DNA from 3 places in the Romboutsia sp. 1001713B170131_170501_G6 genome. Region 2 is predicted to be linked to each of the others. Evidence: predicted binding sites of a transcription regulator. Region 2 holds the regulator's gene; each other region holds the start of a gene.
What was found. The regulator HrcA, encoded in region 2, represses chaperone genes, less so after heat shock. The targets are predictions, from matches to a motif close to TTAGCACTCNNNNNNNNNGAGTGCTAA.
Positions count from the first base shown of each region.

Region 1: the regulator HrcA is predicted to act here: its motif matches at 2,565-2,591, upstream of clpB (ATP-dependent chaperone ClpB).
Region 3: the regulator HrcA is predicted to act here: its motif matches at 2,521-2,547, upstream of I4U89_RS12475 (co-chaperone GroES).

Region 1 is NZ_JADPFC010000001.1:996,352-1,001,955, forward strand. It holds gene clpB (ATP-dependent chaperone ClpB) at 1-2,488, opposite strand, end outside; gene I4U89_RS05040 (hypothetical protein) at 2,718-3,146, opposite strand; gene I4U89_RS05045 (Bax inhibitor-1/YccA family protein) at 3,290-3,955, opposite strand; gene I4U89_RS05050 (hypothetical protein) at 4,045-4,632, opposite strand; gene ytaF (sporulation membrane protein YtaF) at 4,807-5,424, shown strand; gene I4U89_RS05060 (Na/Pi cotransporter family protein) at 5,463-5,604, opposite strand, start outside.
Region 2 is NZ_JADPFC010000001.1:124,105-129,708, forward strand. It holds gene lepA (translation elongation factor 4) at 1-71, shown strand, start outside; gene I4U89_RS00615 (APC family permease) at 249-1,565, shown strand; gene hemW (radical SAM family heme chaperone HemW) at 1,718-2,860, shown strand; gene hrcA (heat-inducible transcriptional repressor HrcA) at 2,960-3,976, shown strand; gene grpE (nucleotide exchange factor GrpE) at 3,995-4,552, shown strand; gene dnaK (molecular chaperone DnaK) at 4,708-5,604, shown strand, end outside.
Region 3 is NZ_JADPFC010000006.1:49,893-55,496, forward strand. It holds gene I4U89_RS12465 (GNAT family N-acetyltransferase) at 1-410, opposite strand, end outside; gene groL (chaperonin GroEL) at 534-2,159, opposite strand; gene I4U89_RS12475 (co-chaperone GroES) at 2,178-2,462, opposite strand; gene cls (cardiolipin synthase) at 2,601-4,091, opposite strand; gene I4U89_RS12485 (DNA-3-methyladenine glycosylase family protein) at 4,108-4,983, opposite strand; gene I4U89_RS12490 (deoxynucleoside kinase) at 5,159-5,604, shown strand, end outside.

The DNA of each region.
Region 1 (5,604 bases), 870 kb from region 2:
TGTTGCTTATATATCTCTTAAGCGGTCTAGCACCATATACTGGATCATACCCTTCTTTTGCCATAACCTCTTTAGCACCCTCAGTTATTTCTATATCTATATTCTTTTCACTAAGTCTTTTTCTTAATGCGTCTACGAATATATCTATTATCTTTTTAATACCTTCTAAGCTAAGTGGCTTAAACATTATTATATCGTCAACTCTATTTAAGAACTCTGGTTTAAATCTATGCTTCATTTCATTCATTACCATATCTTTTGTAAATTCATCTATGTTTTCACCAGCTTCTAATAAATGATGACTTCCTATATTAGATGTCATTATTATAAGTGTGTTTTTAAAGTCTACTGTTTTACCTTTATTGTCAGTAAGTCTACCATCATCTAATATTTGAAGGAATATATTAAATACATCTTCATGTGCTTTTTCTATTTCATCAAATAATATTACAGAGTATGGATGTCTTCTAACAGCTTCTGTTAATTGACCACCTTCTTCATATCCTACATATCCTGGAGGAGGACCTATAAGTCTAGATACTGCATGTTTTTCCATATACTCACTCATATCTATTCTTATTATATTATCTTCACTATCAAATAGATTATTAGCTAAAGTCTTAGCAAGCTCTGTTTTACCAACCCCTGTAGGTCCCAGGAATATAAATGAACCAATTGGTTTTTTCTCATCTTTAAGTCCTGCACGAGCTCTTATTACTGCATTAGATACTGCTGTAACTGCTTCATCTTGACCTATAACCCTTTTATGAAGTTCATCTTCTAACTTAAGAAGCTTTTCTCTTTCACCTTCTACAAGTTTAGTTACAGGTATTCCAGTCCATTTAGCTACTATTTGAGATATTTCATTTTCTGTTACTTCTTCTTTTAATAATGCATTTTCATAGCTTGATGCCATCTTTTCTTCATGATTTTGTATTTGCTCTTCTAATTTTGGTATTATGCCATATTTTAACTCTGCTGCTTTGTTAAAGTCATATTCTCTTTCATATCTTTCAACATCGCCTTTAGCTTTATCTAACTCTTCTTTTAAGTTTCTTATATCAAGTATTTGTTTTTTCTCATTTTCATATTTAGCAGTCATTTCATCATTCTTAGATTTTAATTCTGCTAACTCTTTTCCTAAATTCTCTAATCTAGTTTTACTTTTTTCATCATTTTCCTTAAGAAGTGCTTCTTTTTCAGTTTCAAGTGTAAATATTCTTCTTCTTACAGTGTCTAGTTCTGTTGGTAGAGAATCTATTTCACTTCTAATCATAGCTCCTGCTTCGTCTATTAAATCTATTGCTTTATCTGGTAAGTATCTATCTTGTATATATCTATCAGATAACTTTGCAGCAGCTACTATTGCATTGTCATGTATTCTTATACCATGATGTATTTCGAATCTTTCTTTAAGTCCACGTAGTATTGATATAGTATCAGATACAGTTGGTTCTTCTGCTATAACTGGTTGGAAACGTCTTTCAAGTGCTTTATCTTTTTCTATATATTGTCTATATTCATCAAATGTAGTAGCACCTATACAGTTAAGTTCTCCACGAGCTAACATTGGTTTTATTAAGTTACCAGCATCCATTGCACCATCAGTTTTACCAGCACCTACTATTGTGTGTATCTCATCTATAAATAATATTATTTTACCTTCTGAAGATTGTACTTCTTTAAGTACAGCTTTTAATCTTTCTTCAAATTCACCTCTATATTTTGCACCTGCTATTAGTGAACCCATATCTAGTGCATATATTACTTTATCTTTAAGTCCTTCTGGTACATCCCCACGGACTATTCTTTCTGCTAATCCTTCAACTATTGCAGTTTTACCAACACCAGGTTCACCTATAAGTACTGGATTATTTTTAGTTCTTCTTGATAATATTCTCACAACTCTTCTTATTTCTTCGTCACGTCCTATAACTGGATCTAATTTATTTTTCTTAGCTAAATCTACTAAGTTAGTTCCATATCTAGATAAGGCTTCATAAGTTCCTTCAGGGTCTTGAGTTTCTACTCTTTGACTTCCGCGAACTTGTGATAATACTTCTAAGAAGTTACTTTTATTTATATTGTATTGTCTTAATACTTTTCCTACTGATGTATTGCCTTCCATGTCTATTATAGCAAGCATTACATGTTCTACACTTATATAAGAATCTTTAAATTCTTTAGATATTTCTTCTGCTTTTATTAATATTTCATTTATCCTTCTTGTAGCTGTTACACCTTGTGAACTTATGCCTTCCCCATGAATTTGAGGTAATTTGCTTAGTTCCACATCTATACTATTTTTTACTGAATCTACTGATACACCCATTTTTTCTAATATATTCGGTATAAGACCATCTTCTTGATTAACTAATGCACTTAATAAGTGTATAACATCTATTTGTTGATTATGATTTTTAACACCTATATTATAAGCTTCATTTAAAGCCTTTTGTACTCTTACAGTCATTTTTTCTATATCCATATGTATCCCTCCACTATCATAATATATATTATTTTCAGTAAAATCTTAATTATTTATTTTATTTAGAATTTTCTTATTAGCACTCTGGTTTGTTGAGTGCTAATAATTTATTAACTACAATATACTCCTATAAAAATACTTTGTCAATAGTTTTTTATCTTATTTGTCAATATATAATATATAAAGGTAAAAGCACCTGTTACAATTCCTTGTAATAGGTGCTTTTACCTTAGCTTTTCATATTATATTCTTGTAATTTTTTAATGTTTTCTAATTCTTTTATAAAATCATTAGCCTGAATATAATCTATATATAAAAGACAAGAAACTTCTTCTGTTTTTTCACTCATTCTAGTAGTTATTCTAATATGATCCTCTAATTTCTTTGTGTAAAATTTATATATTAAATCAAGATGTACTCTATCCCCATTTAATATTATATCTATACTTTCATTAGGAATCTCTACCTCTACATTTTTTTGTGTATGGCCCTTAGATATATTATTGTATTTAGTATATTTATAAGAATATCCCTTATAATCAAATCTATTACTTTCCTTTATTCTATTTAATATATATTCTCCCTCTTCCTCTTTTAGAAAGTCTTCTTTTTCAAAGAAATAATATTTAGCAAAATAGTCTAATTTATATTTTCCCATAGTTTCCTCCTAAGTTATATAATAATAGTATTTCTATATTTAATAATTATATGAAGGTTATTTAGAATTCAAATATATAAGGACTTAAGAATAAACAAAAGACTGGATTATACTAATTAAATATAATCCAGTCTTTTTGTTTATTAATCTTTGAATTCGTATATTAAATTTAATAAATCTAGTAAAATATTTACAAAATCTAGATAAAGATTTAATACATGTATAGATAAATCATTCTTACTTATTATATTTTTTGATTCTATATCATATTTTATTAAACTTATATCATATAATATATATCCTGAAAATATTATTATACTTAAAGCACTATATAATATATTTAGTGTCTGTGAACCTATAAATATATTTATTATAATTAAAACTAAAAGTGATATAAGACCTGCAAATAATATAGATCCTATACCTAGGTAATGCCCAGCTTTCTTTCTATAAGATATAAAGGCTAGTATCCCAAATAATATACAAGTTCCAAGTAAAGCATTAATTACTACAGATGTTCCTAAACTTTGTAAGTAAAAAGATAATAGTGGATATAAAAGTATACCATCTATAAATGTAAATAAGTAAACATAGTTCATCGAAAAACTTCTAGGTATTATACTTTTCTTAGATAATATTGCCATTATAAGTAAACCTATTATTAAAAATGGCAATATTAAATTTGCTACTTGTACAACACTTATCGGAATAAAAGCTTGCCCAAATGCAAACCCTATAAACATAAATAGTATAGATATTGCTAGATACTTAAAAATATCAGCCATTGGATTTGTAATTTCTTTATGCATTTTTATCATCTCCATATATTATAAAAAACTATATATGTATTATACCATATATTACTAAATTTATATTATATGAAATAATTTATATCAAATTAATTGATTATATTACTTATGTTATCAGAAATTTTATTTACTTTATCATTTGCTACATTTGTTAGATCTTCTTTAGTATTTTCTATTTTAGATTTTATAGAGTTAATATCATTTTGTAATTCTTTTTCTTTATCTAAATACTTACTTAAATTAATATCCTTTATAAAATCATCTAAATTTTCAGATAAATTATTTTTGTATTTACCTATTAAAGTTTTTAATTTATCATCACCTATATTAGCGAGTTCATCAATTGATGTAAGTTTATTTTCTATGTCTCTTAATTTCATGTCATCTAAATTCAATATTTTGTTAGTATAATTAGATATCTTCTTTTGATCTAAACTAGTATTATCTGACTTATCTACAGAAACTTTATCTTCAATTTCTTTTACAGAGTCTTTATATTTGTTTTTTATTTCAGATAGCATATTATCTATCTCTTTTATTGATTCGTCTGATTTTTCTTCAATATTAGATACTGCCTTTTCTTGATCTTTTTGTATATCATTTTTATCGCAAGCTACAATACCTAATGACATTAATGATATTATAATTAATGATATTATCTTTTTATTGCACTTCATTTATATAACTCCTCTTAATATTTTAGTATTTATATTTTACCACTAAAATCTAACTATTTACAACCTTATTTAATTTAATCAAAATAAATTATACATTTATAATATTTTATAGTTAACAAAATACGAATTAATTAATATCTTAATATTAGTTAAATATTTTGGGGGTGTCATCCAATGCTACAATCTCTTCTCTTGGTGCTATCACTTTCATTAGATACATTTGTAGCTAGTGTTGCTTATGGAACAAATAAAATTAAAATTCCTTTTAAATCAGCATCTATAATAACATTAGTATCTACAATCACTTTAGGTATTTCTTTATTTTTTGGCTCTTTGTTTAAAGATTTACTATCAGCTAATATAGCATCTATATTAAGTTTTTTATTGTTATTAGGCCTTGGCATATTTAGATTATTTGAATGTATAATTAAAAGCTATATAGATAAAATATATAATCATCAAGCTCCTCTAACATTTAAGTTATTTGATTTTAAGTTTGTACTTGAAATTTATGCTGATGAAACTAAAGCAGATTATGATAAATCTAAAATGCTTACACCTAAAGAAGCTCTTTATCTTGCAATAGCTCTTTCTTTAGATAGTTTAGCAGTTGGATTTGGAAGTAGTTTAGGATATATTAATTATTCAGAAGTTTTATTATTATCTTTAATTATTGGATTTTTATCTTTACTATTTGGTTGTATAGTGGGTTATCATATTAATAAGATTAGTAATATTAATTTGTCTTGGTTGTCAGGAGTAATGCTTATAGCTCTTGCATTTATAAGATAAAAAAAGAGTTATCTCATACTTGAGATAACTCTTTTGAATTATGCTACTTTATTACTGTTTGCCTTTATAACTTGTTGAGCTATGTTTACTGAATGGTCAGATATTCTCTCTAAATTACTTACTATATCTAAATAAACAACTCCATTATCTATTGTGCATACACTCTCATCTAATCTTTTC
Region 2 (5,604 bases):
GTATGAGACAAATCGGATCTGTAGAAGTTCCTCAAAAGGCATTTATGTCAGTATTAAAATTAGATGAATAATAGCTAAAGCCAAAGGATTTTTCCTTTGGCTTTTTTATTATAAGTTATATTAACTAAAATCGTGTGTAAAACCTGTCCTCATATCTAAATTCTAATAATAGATAAAAACTTGGGAATACTAAAAAATGCAAAGTATACAAAACGATGATAAATATAAACAGCACAAGGAGGACATATATGAGTGATAAGCTTAATAGTACCATAGGACTATCAGCAGCTCTTTCAACAGTTGTTGGTATGGTTATAGGGTCTGGAGTATTTTTTAAGCCTCAAGCAATATACACGGCAACCAATGGTGCACCAGGTCTTGGTATAATAGCATGGATATTAGGTGGTATTATAACTATTACAGCAGGATTAACTGCAGCTGAAGTATCAGCAGCTATACCTAAAACTGGTGGAATGATGACTTATCTCAGTGAAATATATGGAGAAAAAATAGGATTCTTGACAGGATGGATGCAAACGGTATTATATTTTCCAGGTACTATTGCAGCGCTTGCAGTTATATTTTCGCAACAGGTATCAGAACTTATGGGTTATGGTCCACAAAATATGGTAGTAGTTTTACCAGTATCTTTAGGAATAATAATATTTATAGCGTTGCTAAACACAGTAGGATCATCTTTTGGTGGATTTATACAAACTGTAGCTACTATCTGTAAGTTATTACCTTTAATACTTATAATAATATTTGGGTTTATAAAAGGAAATGGAAACCCAATATTAACACCATTAGTAGGAGCTAAAACTACTGTCATAGGATCTTTAGGACAAGTATTGATAGCTACATTATTTGCCTATGATGGTTGGATAAATGTTGGAGCTATAGCCGGTGAAATGAAAAGTCCAGAAAAAAATTTACCATTAGCTATAGTTGGAGGTTTATCAATAGTTATGGCTGTATATATACTAATAAACTTAGCATATTTATGGGTAGCACCAGCATCAGAACTAGCCAATTCAGTAGCTCCAGCTGCACTTGTTGCACAAAAAATATTTGGAGATACAGGTGGGAAATTAATATCTATAGGTATACTAATATCAGTATTTGGTGCTCTAAATGGATATTTACTTACAGCACCTAGAATACCATATGTACTTTCCAAAGAGGGATTATTACCAGGATCAAAAGTGTTTTCAAAATTAAATAAAGGCGGTTCTCCATACAATTCCATCTGGTTAATAGCAGGTCTTGGATGTATATATGCTTTATCTGGACAATTTAACTTGTTAAGTGATTTAACTATATTTATAATATGGGTATTTTATATATTTACTTTTTATGGAGTAGTTAAGCTTAGAAAAGAAAAGCCAGATATGATAAGACCTTACAAGGTTCCATTATACCCTCTTATTCCTATTGTTGCTATACTAGGTGGACTTTTTGTTATAATAAATCAGTTAATAACAATGACCTTAGTTTCATTAGGAGGAATAATAGTTACACTTATTGGTTTACTAGTATATTCTTATAAAATTAAATTAAGATAAGTAAAAGGCATCTTTAAAGTTAGATGCCTTTTATATATTTCAAATCAATGAAGCGTTTTTAAATAGATAATAACCATTAATACATAGATATTGTTATAATATAGTAAAATATGATTAATAATGTAATTAATATATGAACAGGAGAAAAGTAAATGTTAGGATTATATATACACATTCCATTTTGTGTGAGTAAATGCAACTACTGTGACTTTAATTCATACAAATTAGATGTAAACTTAAAGAAAAGATACATAAATGATTTAAAAAAAGAAATGGAATTTTATAAGAAAGATATAGAAAAAGAAGATTATGAAAAAGAAATATGTAGTATATTTTTAGGGGGAGGAACTCCAAGTATACTAACATCTAATGAAATTGAAGAAATATTTAATAATATTTATAAAAACTTCAATATAAAAGATAATGCTGAAGTCACTATGGAATGTAATCCAGGAACCTTAACAAGAGAAAAATTAGAGGTTATAAAAAAGTGTGGAGTAAATAGACTAAGCATAGGTCTTCAAGCAGTACAAAATAATAAATTAAAAGAAATAGGAAGAATTCATACATATGAAGAGTTTGAAAAAAATTATAAAGAAGCTTTAGATGTTGGTTTTGATAATATAAATGTAGATTTAATGTATGCACTTCCAAATCATAACATTGATGAATGGAAAGAGAGTTTAGAAAAAATTGTTTCATTAAATCCATCACACATATCAGCTTATTCACTTATATTAGAAGAAGGCACAAAATTATATTATATGTATGAAAACAATGAATTTGAACTTATAGATGAAGACACAGATATAAATATGTATAATCACACAATAAACTACCTAAAACAAAATGGCTACAATCAATATGAAATATCAAATTACTCAAAACCAGGTTTAGAGTGTAGACACAATATACTATATTGGAAGTGTTATCATTATATAGGGTTAGGTGCAGGGGCATCTGGATACCTAGGAAATAGTAGATATAATAATGTAGAAAATCTAGATGAGTATCATAATATGATAGATAAAAATGAAAAACCTATAAGTAATTTAGAAAATTTAAGTATAGAAGATAAGATACAAGAAAAAATATTTATGGGACTTAGAATGAATGAAGGGATATATTTTGAAGACTTTAAAAAAGAATTTAATATAGAATTTAAAAATAAATATAATAAGCAAATTAAGGATTTAAAAAATAAAGACTTAATAAAAGAAAGTAAAGTAGGTATTAAGCTTACTCAAAAGGGACGAGAAATATCAAATTCTGTATTTGTTGAATTTATAAATTAATTAGAAAGTGTTGACAAGAATAAAATAAAATGATATATAATATATATAATCTTTTTAGCACTCGAAAGTAGTGAGTGCTAACAGCGAGGAGTGAAGGTGATGGAATTAAATGAAAGAAAATTAAAGATCCTCAAAGCTATAGTTAAAGATTATATAGAAACAGCTGAAGCTGTAGGCTCACGAACGATATCAAAAAAACATGACTTAGGTGTAAGTGCTGCCACTATAAGGAATGAAATGGCTGACCTTGAAGAATTAGGATATTTAATCCAGCCACATACCTCGGCAGGTAGAGTTCCATCTGAGAAAGGATACAAGCTTTATGTAGATTCTCTTATGAGTCAAAGTGAACTTAGTGATGAAGAGAAAATTTTAATAGAAAGTTGTATAAATAAAAATGTTAATGATATAAGAGATTTAATTCATGAGACTTCTAAGCTATTATCAGAAATTACTAATTATACAACTGTAGCTGTTACTAAAAATTTAGTCAATCAAAGTGTTATAAAACACATACAGTTAGTTAGTATGAGTGATAACAACATTTTACTAATAGTTGTTACAGATAAAGGTGATATAAAAAATGTAAATTTAGCTACTAACACTCATTTAGATCAATCAAAATTAAACATAATTTCTGATAATCTAACTAGAAAATTATCAGGAAAAAGTATAGTTGATTTAGATGAAAAACTTATAGCATTTATAAAATATGAAATAAGTGAACATGCAGTGTTAATAGATGAATTAATAGATGCACTAAATTTTGATACCAATGATGATACATCAATTTCACTAAGTGGAGCAACTAATATATTTAATTATCCTGAATTTAATGACGTACTTAAGGCCAAGTCATTTTTACATATGCTAGAACATAAGGAAATGATATCTAGTATGGCCAAGTCAAAAGGCATACAGAAGGATAATGTTAATATAATCATTGGTAGTGATAATGATTTTGAGTTAGCGCAAGATTGTAGTATAGTTACAGCAACTTATAATATAAGTAGAGATCTAGTAGGGCGTATAAGCTTTATAGGACCTACAAGAATGGACTATGCTAAGATTTATACAATTGTTAATTATATGAGTTTGATTTTTAACAAAAAATAGATTAAGGGGTGTAACATATTGCAAGAAAATAATTTAGAAAATGAAAATGTAAAAGAAGAATTAGAAACTTCAAGTGAGATTGAAGAAACAACTGAAGAAGTTGTAGAAGACAATGTTACAGATATAAATGACAAATTAGAAGAAAACAAGTTAAGAGACGAATTAGAGGCTCTTAATGATAAGCATCAAAGACTTCAAGCAGAATATGCAAACTATAGAAGAAGAACAAATGAAGAAAAAGAAACTATAGGATTATTTGCAAATGAAAAAATACTAAACGATATAATACCTGTTATCGATAGTATGGAAAGAGCTTTAGAAGCTTGTGATGACAAAGAAGGAAGTATGTATCAAGGAATAGACCTAGTATATAAGCAACTTCAAGGAATACTTACAAAGTATGGAGTTGAAGCAATAGAAGCTGAGAATGCAGACTTTGATCCAAATTTACACTTAGCAGTAATGCAAGAAAGTGTTGATGGAGTTGAAGCAAATAAGGTCGTAATGGTACTTCAAAAAGGATATAAACTAGGAAATAAAGTATTAAGACCAAGTATGGTTAAAGTATCTTGCTAGTTTAGTATAAATATAGCAGTAAAGTTTAAGAATTTAGCTTAAAATATATCTTATTATCTAGTACAACTAGAAATCAGATATTTGAATATATAAAAAAATAACTAAATTCTATATAGAATAAAAATCATAAAAAATTATTTAGGAGGAATTTGGTCATGGGAAAAATAATAGGAATTGACTTAGGAACAACAAACTCTTGTGTAGCAGTATTAGAAGGTGGAGAACCACAAATAATAACTAATGCAGAAGGTATGAGAACTACTCCATCAGTAGTAGCATTTACTAAGGACGGAGACAGAATAGTAGGGGAACCTGCAAAAAGACAAGCTGTTACAAATGCAGATAGAACTATAATATCAATAAAAACTCACATGGGAACAGATTACAAAGTTAATATAGATGGTAAAGATTATACACCACAAGAAATATCAGCTATAATCTTACAAAAATTAAAAGCAGATGCAGAAAGCTACTTAGGGCAACCTGTAACTGAAGCTGTTATAACAGTTCCAGCATACTTCACAGATGCTCAAAGACAAGCAACAAAAGATGCAGGTAGAATAGCAGGACTTGATGTTAAGAGAATAATAAATGAGCCAACTGCTGCTGCACTTGCTTATGGTATGGATAAGTTAGACCAAGACAAAAAGATATTAGTATTTGACTTAGGTGGAGGAACATTTGACGTTTCAGTTCTTGAAATAGGAGATGGAACTTTCGAAGTTTTAGCTACTGCTGGTAATAACAGATTAGGTGGAGATGACTTTGACCAAGTATTAATAGACTATTTAGCTGAAGAATTCAAAAAAGCTGAAGGTGTAGATTTAAGAAACGATAACATGGCTCTTCAAAGATTAAAAGAAGCTGCTGAAAAGGCTAAAAAAGAGTTATCATCAACAATGACAACTAACGTAAACTTACCTTTCATAACAGCTACTGCTGAAGGTCCAAAACACTTAACTATGGATATATCAAGAGCTAAGTTTGATGAGTTAACTGCTCATTTAGTTGAAAAAACTATGGAACCAACAAGAAGAGCATTACAAGATGCA
Region 3 (5,604 bases), on a different contig from region 2:
AATCCTATTTTCTTATACATTTCTAATGCCTTTTCATTATCCTCATATATACTTAAATAAATTTCTTCACATCCATACTCTTCATAGATTCTTTTTATAAGTAACTTTAAACTCAAACTTCCATATCCCTTACCTTGGTATCTTTCATCAATTAAAAACCTATCAAACCATACCTGTTCATTTCCATTTGCAAAGTGTTTGTCAAAAGTATCATCTAAAAAACCATACATAGCAAAACCTATAAGAATATCTTCATCATATATTCCTACTGGTCTCCATACAGAAAATTCATCAGATTCATCTAAACACTCTTTTACGGTTTCTATAAATCCTTCTTGAGATTTTGATACCTTAAGATTTAATACTTCACTATAATTTTGATCACTTACCCCTTTTATCATTAACTTCATTTTAACACCCTTAAACATATATGTTTTTTATTTAAATTTTATCTCTATACTTCAAAATTAGTTTCTTATTTCAAAAATAAAAGGAGTAACATTCGTCACTCCTTTATTGTAACTAGTTTTTAATTACATCATTCCTGGCATTCCAGCTCCCATTCCTGGCATTGGACTATCACTTTCTGGAAGGTCTGCAACAGCAGCCTCAGTAGTTAAAAATACTCCAGCTATAGAAGAAGCATTTTGTAATGCACTTCTAGTAACCTTAGTTGGGTCAACTATACCAGTTTCTATCATATTTACGTATCTTTCATTTAAAGCATCAAATCCAATTTCAGCTTCTTCATTTATTACTTTTTGTATTATTACAGCACCTTCAAGACCTGCATTTATAGCTATTTGTCTTAATGGCTCTTCTAATGATTTTCTTATTATCTTAGCACCTAATTGTACTTCGCCTTCTAGTGTCTCTATTAACTTATCTACAACTGGTATAACACTTACTAATGCAGTACCACCACCAGCAACTATACCTTCTTCTACAGCCGCTCTTGTAGCATTAAGTGCATCTTCTATTCTTAATTTTCTTTCTTTCATTTCAACTTCTGTAGCAGCCCCAACCTTTATTACAGCTACTCCACCAGCAAGTTTAGCTAATCTTTCCATTAACTTTTCTGTATCAAATTCAGAAGTAGTTTCTTCTACTTGATGTTTTATTTGATTAACTCTGTTTTCTATAGCTACCTTATCACCAAATCCATCTACTATTGTAGTACTTTCTTTAGTAACTTTTACAGAACCCGCTCTACCTAACATAGTTAAGTCAGCTTCTTTTAAGTCATATCCTAATTCTTCAGATATAACAGTTCCTCCTGTAAGTATAGCTATATCTTCAAGCATTGCTTTTCTTCTATCTCCAAATCCTGGAGCTTTAACAGCAACAACTTCAAATGTTCCTCTTAATTTATTAACTACTAGTGTAGATAATGCTTCTCCATCTACATCTTCAGCTATTATTAATAACTTCTTACCTTGTTGAACTATTTGCTCAAGAACTGGTAATATGTCTTGTATATTAGATATTTTTCTATCTGTTATTAATATATATGGGTCATTTAATACAGCTTCCATCTTATCTACATCTGTTACCATGTAAGCAGATACAAATCCTCTATCAAATTGCATACCTTCAACAGCATCTAGTTCAGTATGCATAGTTTTAGATTCTTCAACTGTTATAACTCCATCTTTTCCTACTATCTCCATAGCTTCTGCTATTAACTTACCAACTTCTTCATCTCCAGCAGATATAGAAGCAACTTGAGATATAGATTCTTTAGTTTCTATAGTTCTTGATTGTTTCTTTAATTCTTCAACTGCTACTTCAACAGCTTTTTGTATACCTTTTCTTAGTAATACTGGGTTAGCTCCAGCAGTTACGTTCTTTAATCCTTCTCTTATTATAGCTTGAGCAAGTACCGTTGCAGTTGTAGTACCATCTCCAGCTACATCATTAGTCTTAGTAGCAACTTCTTTAACAAGTTGCGCTCCCATATTTTCAAATCTATCTTCTAATTCTATTTCCTTAGCTATTGTAACACCATCATTAGTTATAAGAGGTGCGCCAAATTTCTTATCTAATATAACATTTCTTCCTTTAGGTCCTAATGTAACCTTAACTGTATCTGCTAATTTATTAACACCATTTTCTAAAGCTTTTCTTGAATCTTGTGCAAATTTTATTTCTTTAGCCATTTCTATCCCCTCCTATTATTATTCAACTACTGCTAGTATTTCACTTTGTCTTAATATTGTGTACTCTTGCCCATCTATTTTAACTTCTGTTCCTGCATATTTTTGGAATAAAACTTTATCTCCAACTTTTAATTCCATAACTATTTCTTTTCCGTCAACTATTCCACCTGGTCCTACTTCTAAAACTTCAGCCATTTGTGGCTTTTCTTTAGCAGCTCCTGGTAAAACTATACCACTTGCAGTTTTTTCTTCTGCTTCTAACATCTTAATAACTACTCTGTCAGCTAATGGTCTTATTTTCATATTTTTCCCTCCTAAATGAATTGTAAATATGTAAAATTTATTATAAACAAAATAATTGTTATCACTCTTTAGATTAGAGTGCTAACAATTATTATAATATATTAACTTCCCATATTTTTCAATAGTTTTTGTTAAATTTTATAATATAGGCGAGAACAATCTAGCTATTGATTCTCTAACCTTTTTACCTAATTTACGCTTAGAAAATTCATCTAATGTTAACTCTTCGCTATTCTTTAAATCCTCAAAAAAATCTTTACTCATTCTTTCTACAATTTCTTTATCATATATAAATGCATTTATTTCGAAGTTAAGCATAAAACTTCTTAAATCCATATTTGCAGATCCTGTAGATGCTATTTTATCATCTATTATCATTATTTTTGAATGTATAAATCCTTTTGTATATAAATAAACTTTCCCCCCCGATTTTAATATATCATCAAAGTATGAATAGGAAGCATTGTTGACTATTTTATGATCAGCTATCTTCGGAAATACGATTCTTACATCTACTCCACTTAAGGCTGCACTTTTAAGTGCTATGAGCAAACTTTCATCTGGTATAAAATATGGAGTTTCTATATAAATACTTTTTTTAGCTTGGCAGATAGCACAAAAATAAGCATAATGTATAGATTCCCAATCACTATCAGGCCCACTAGCTATTATTTGGACCATACTCTGACCACATTTTTTAGGACTTGGGAAATATTTCTCTTCTGATATAATCTCTTTTGTTGTATAATACCAATCTGTTAAAAATATTGTTTGTAGCATGTATACTGAAGTTCCTTCTATTTTTATATGAGTATCTCTCCAGTATCCAAACTTTTTATTCTTACCCATATATTCATCGCCTATATTTAGTCCACCAGTGTATCCTATTTTTCCATCTATTATAGCCAACTTTCTATGATTTCTATAATTTAATTTTCCACCCATCATTGGAAACTTAGCTGGTAAAAATGCTACTATTTCTATTCCATTTCTCTTCATTTCATTAAAAAATTTTCTATTAAACCAAAATCTCCAACATCCTACATCGTCATATAATATTCTTATCTTTACACCCTCATTGGATTTTTTGATTAGCAACTCTTTTAATTTTCTTCCTATTTCACTATCTTTTATAATGAAGTATTCTAAATGTATATGCTCTTTTGCATTTTTTATGTCTTCTAAAAGATTTTTAAATTTTTGATTTCCATCAATATATACACTTATTTTATTATTCGTTGTAAATGGAAGTTTTCCTGTATTAAGTAGTAAATTTATTACCCTTTTTTTACTATAGTCTTCTATATTTTCATTTAGTAATTGATTTGTATTAATTGTACTTTGTTCTATATTTGCGATTTCCTCTATTCTCTCTAAGTTTTCAAATACTTTGTCTTCTCTTATGCTACTAGCTAACTGCTGAGTTTTAAATAATTTTCTCTTTCTTATATTTCTTCCTAATATAGCATATATAACTAAACCTATCCCTGGAAGTAATATAAAAATTAGTAACCACGTAACAGTTCTAGCAGGATCTCTATTCTCAAGTATTATAGACATAGAGATAATCGCTCCAACAATATACGATATGGTCAAGTAGCTTAAAAACAAAAAAGCTCCAATACTCATAATTTATACCTCATCTTTATCTGCCTATACCAAGCTCCCTTGCATAATAGAATAAATACTGTTGTGCAAACCCAGCTAAATTACCAAATTTATCAATAGCATAAGTTCTCATTTTAGGTAAGCTCATATCTTCACTTACATAAAATTCTTGCATAACTCTTTTTACCCATACATCAACAGGGAAAGTGTCATACTTTTGCATTCCAAATAAAGCTATACAGTCTGCTACCTTTGGACCTACTCCATTAAATTTCTTTAATTCTTTTATACAATCATCAGTACTTAAACTTGTATATCCAGATATATTTTCATTATCTTTTATTACATTCTCAGTTGTACTTTTTATGTATTTATCTCTAAAACCAGTTTGACATGCTCTTATTTCTTCTTGTGAAGCCTTGTTTAACTCTTCTGGTGTTGGAAAAGCAAAATAATCCTTGCCTCTATAATTCCCTATATAAGATCCATAATTTCTTGATAGATTTTCTATTGCTTTTTGTATCATCGGAATTCTATTGTTAGAAGATATTATAAATGAAATTAACATTTCCCATCCATCTTGTTTTAATATCCTTATACCATAACCAAACTCAGATGCCTTATTTAAATGGTCATCCATATTTTTTAGAGTATTTTTTATATCTGTGTAATTTGTTCCTAAATCAAAGTAATTATACCAAATATCTTCAAAATCCTTTAAATTTGTATTATCTAAGTAAACTTTGTTATTTTTTTGAGATACATTTATTACCCTACCTTTTGCAACCCCAGTATATGAGTTATCTGCCTCTTTATGCCATCTAAAGCATTGCCCACATTCAAATATATGCTTAGGATTAAAATCTGCTACATCTTCTAGTATTACTGTATTATTTTCTTCATAAACTTTCATTTATATATACTCCTTTTTTGTAATTATTCTTAATAATACTAATTTACCCATATTTTATATAAATTAAATCTTCTTATATTCTATCTATCAAATTTTTCCTAAAAATTCTAGAGTAGAATTTAAAATTTTTTTCTGATAAAATACAAAAGATATTATTTTTAGAAGGTGATTTCATATGAAAAATAGAGGAATATTTATTGCTATAGAGGGGCCTATCGGTGTTGGGAAAACTACTTTAGCAACCATACTTAATGAACATTTCGGTTATACTCTTCTTAGGGAGATTGTAGAAGAGAATCCTTTTTTATCAAAATTTTATACTGATATAAAAGAATATGCTTTACAAACAGAAGCATTTTTTCTATTTAATAGGGTAAAACAATTAGAAGATATAGAAAAAAACCAATTAAATAAGTCTCATGGAGTTGTTAGTGATTACCATATAATAAAAAATCTTATATTTGCTGGTATAACTCTTGATAATAATCAATTCCATAGATATAAGCAAATGTACAATATATTTGTGAATGATCTACCTCAACCAGATATAGTTATCTACTTAAACTCTAATACAGATGTCTTAATGAAAAGAATAGCTATGAGGGATAGAAGCTTTGAAAG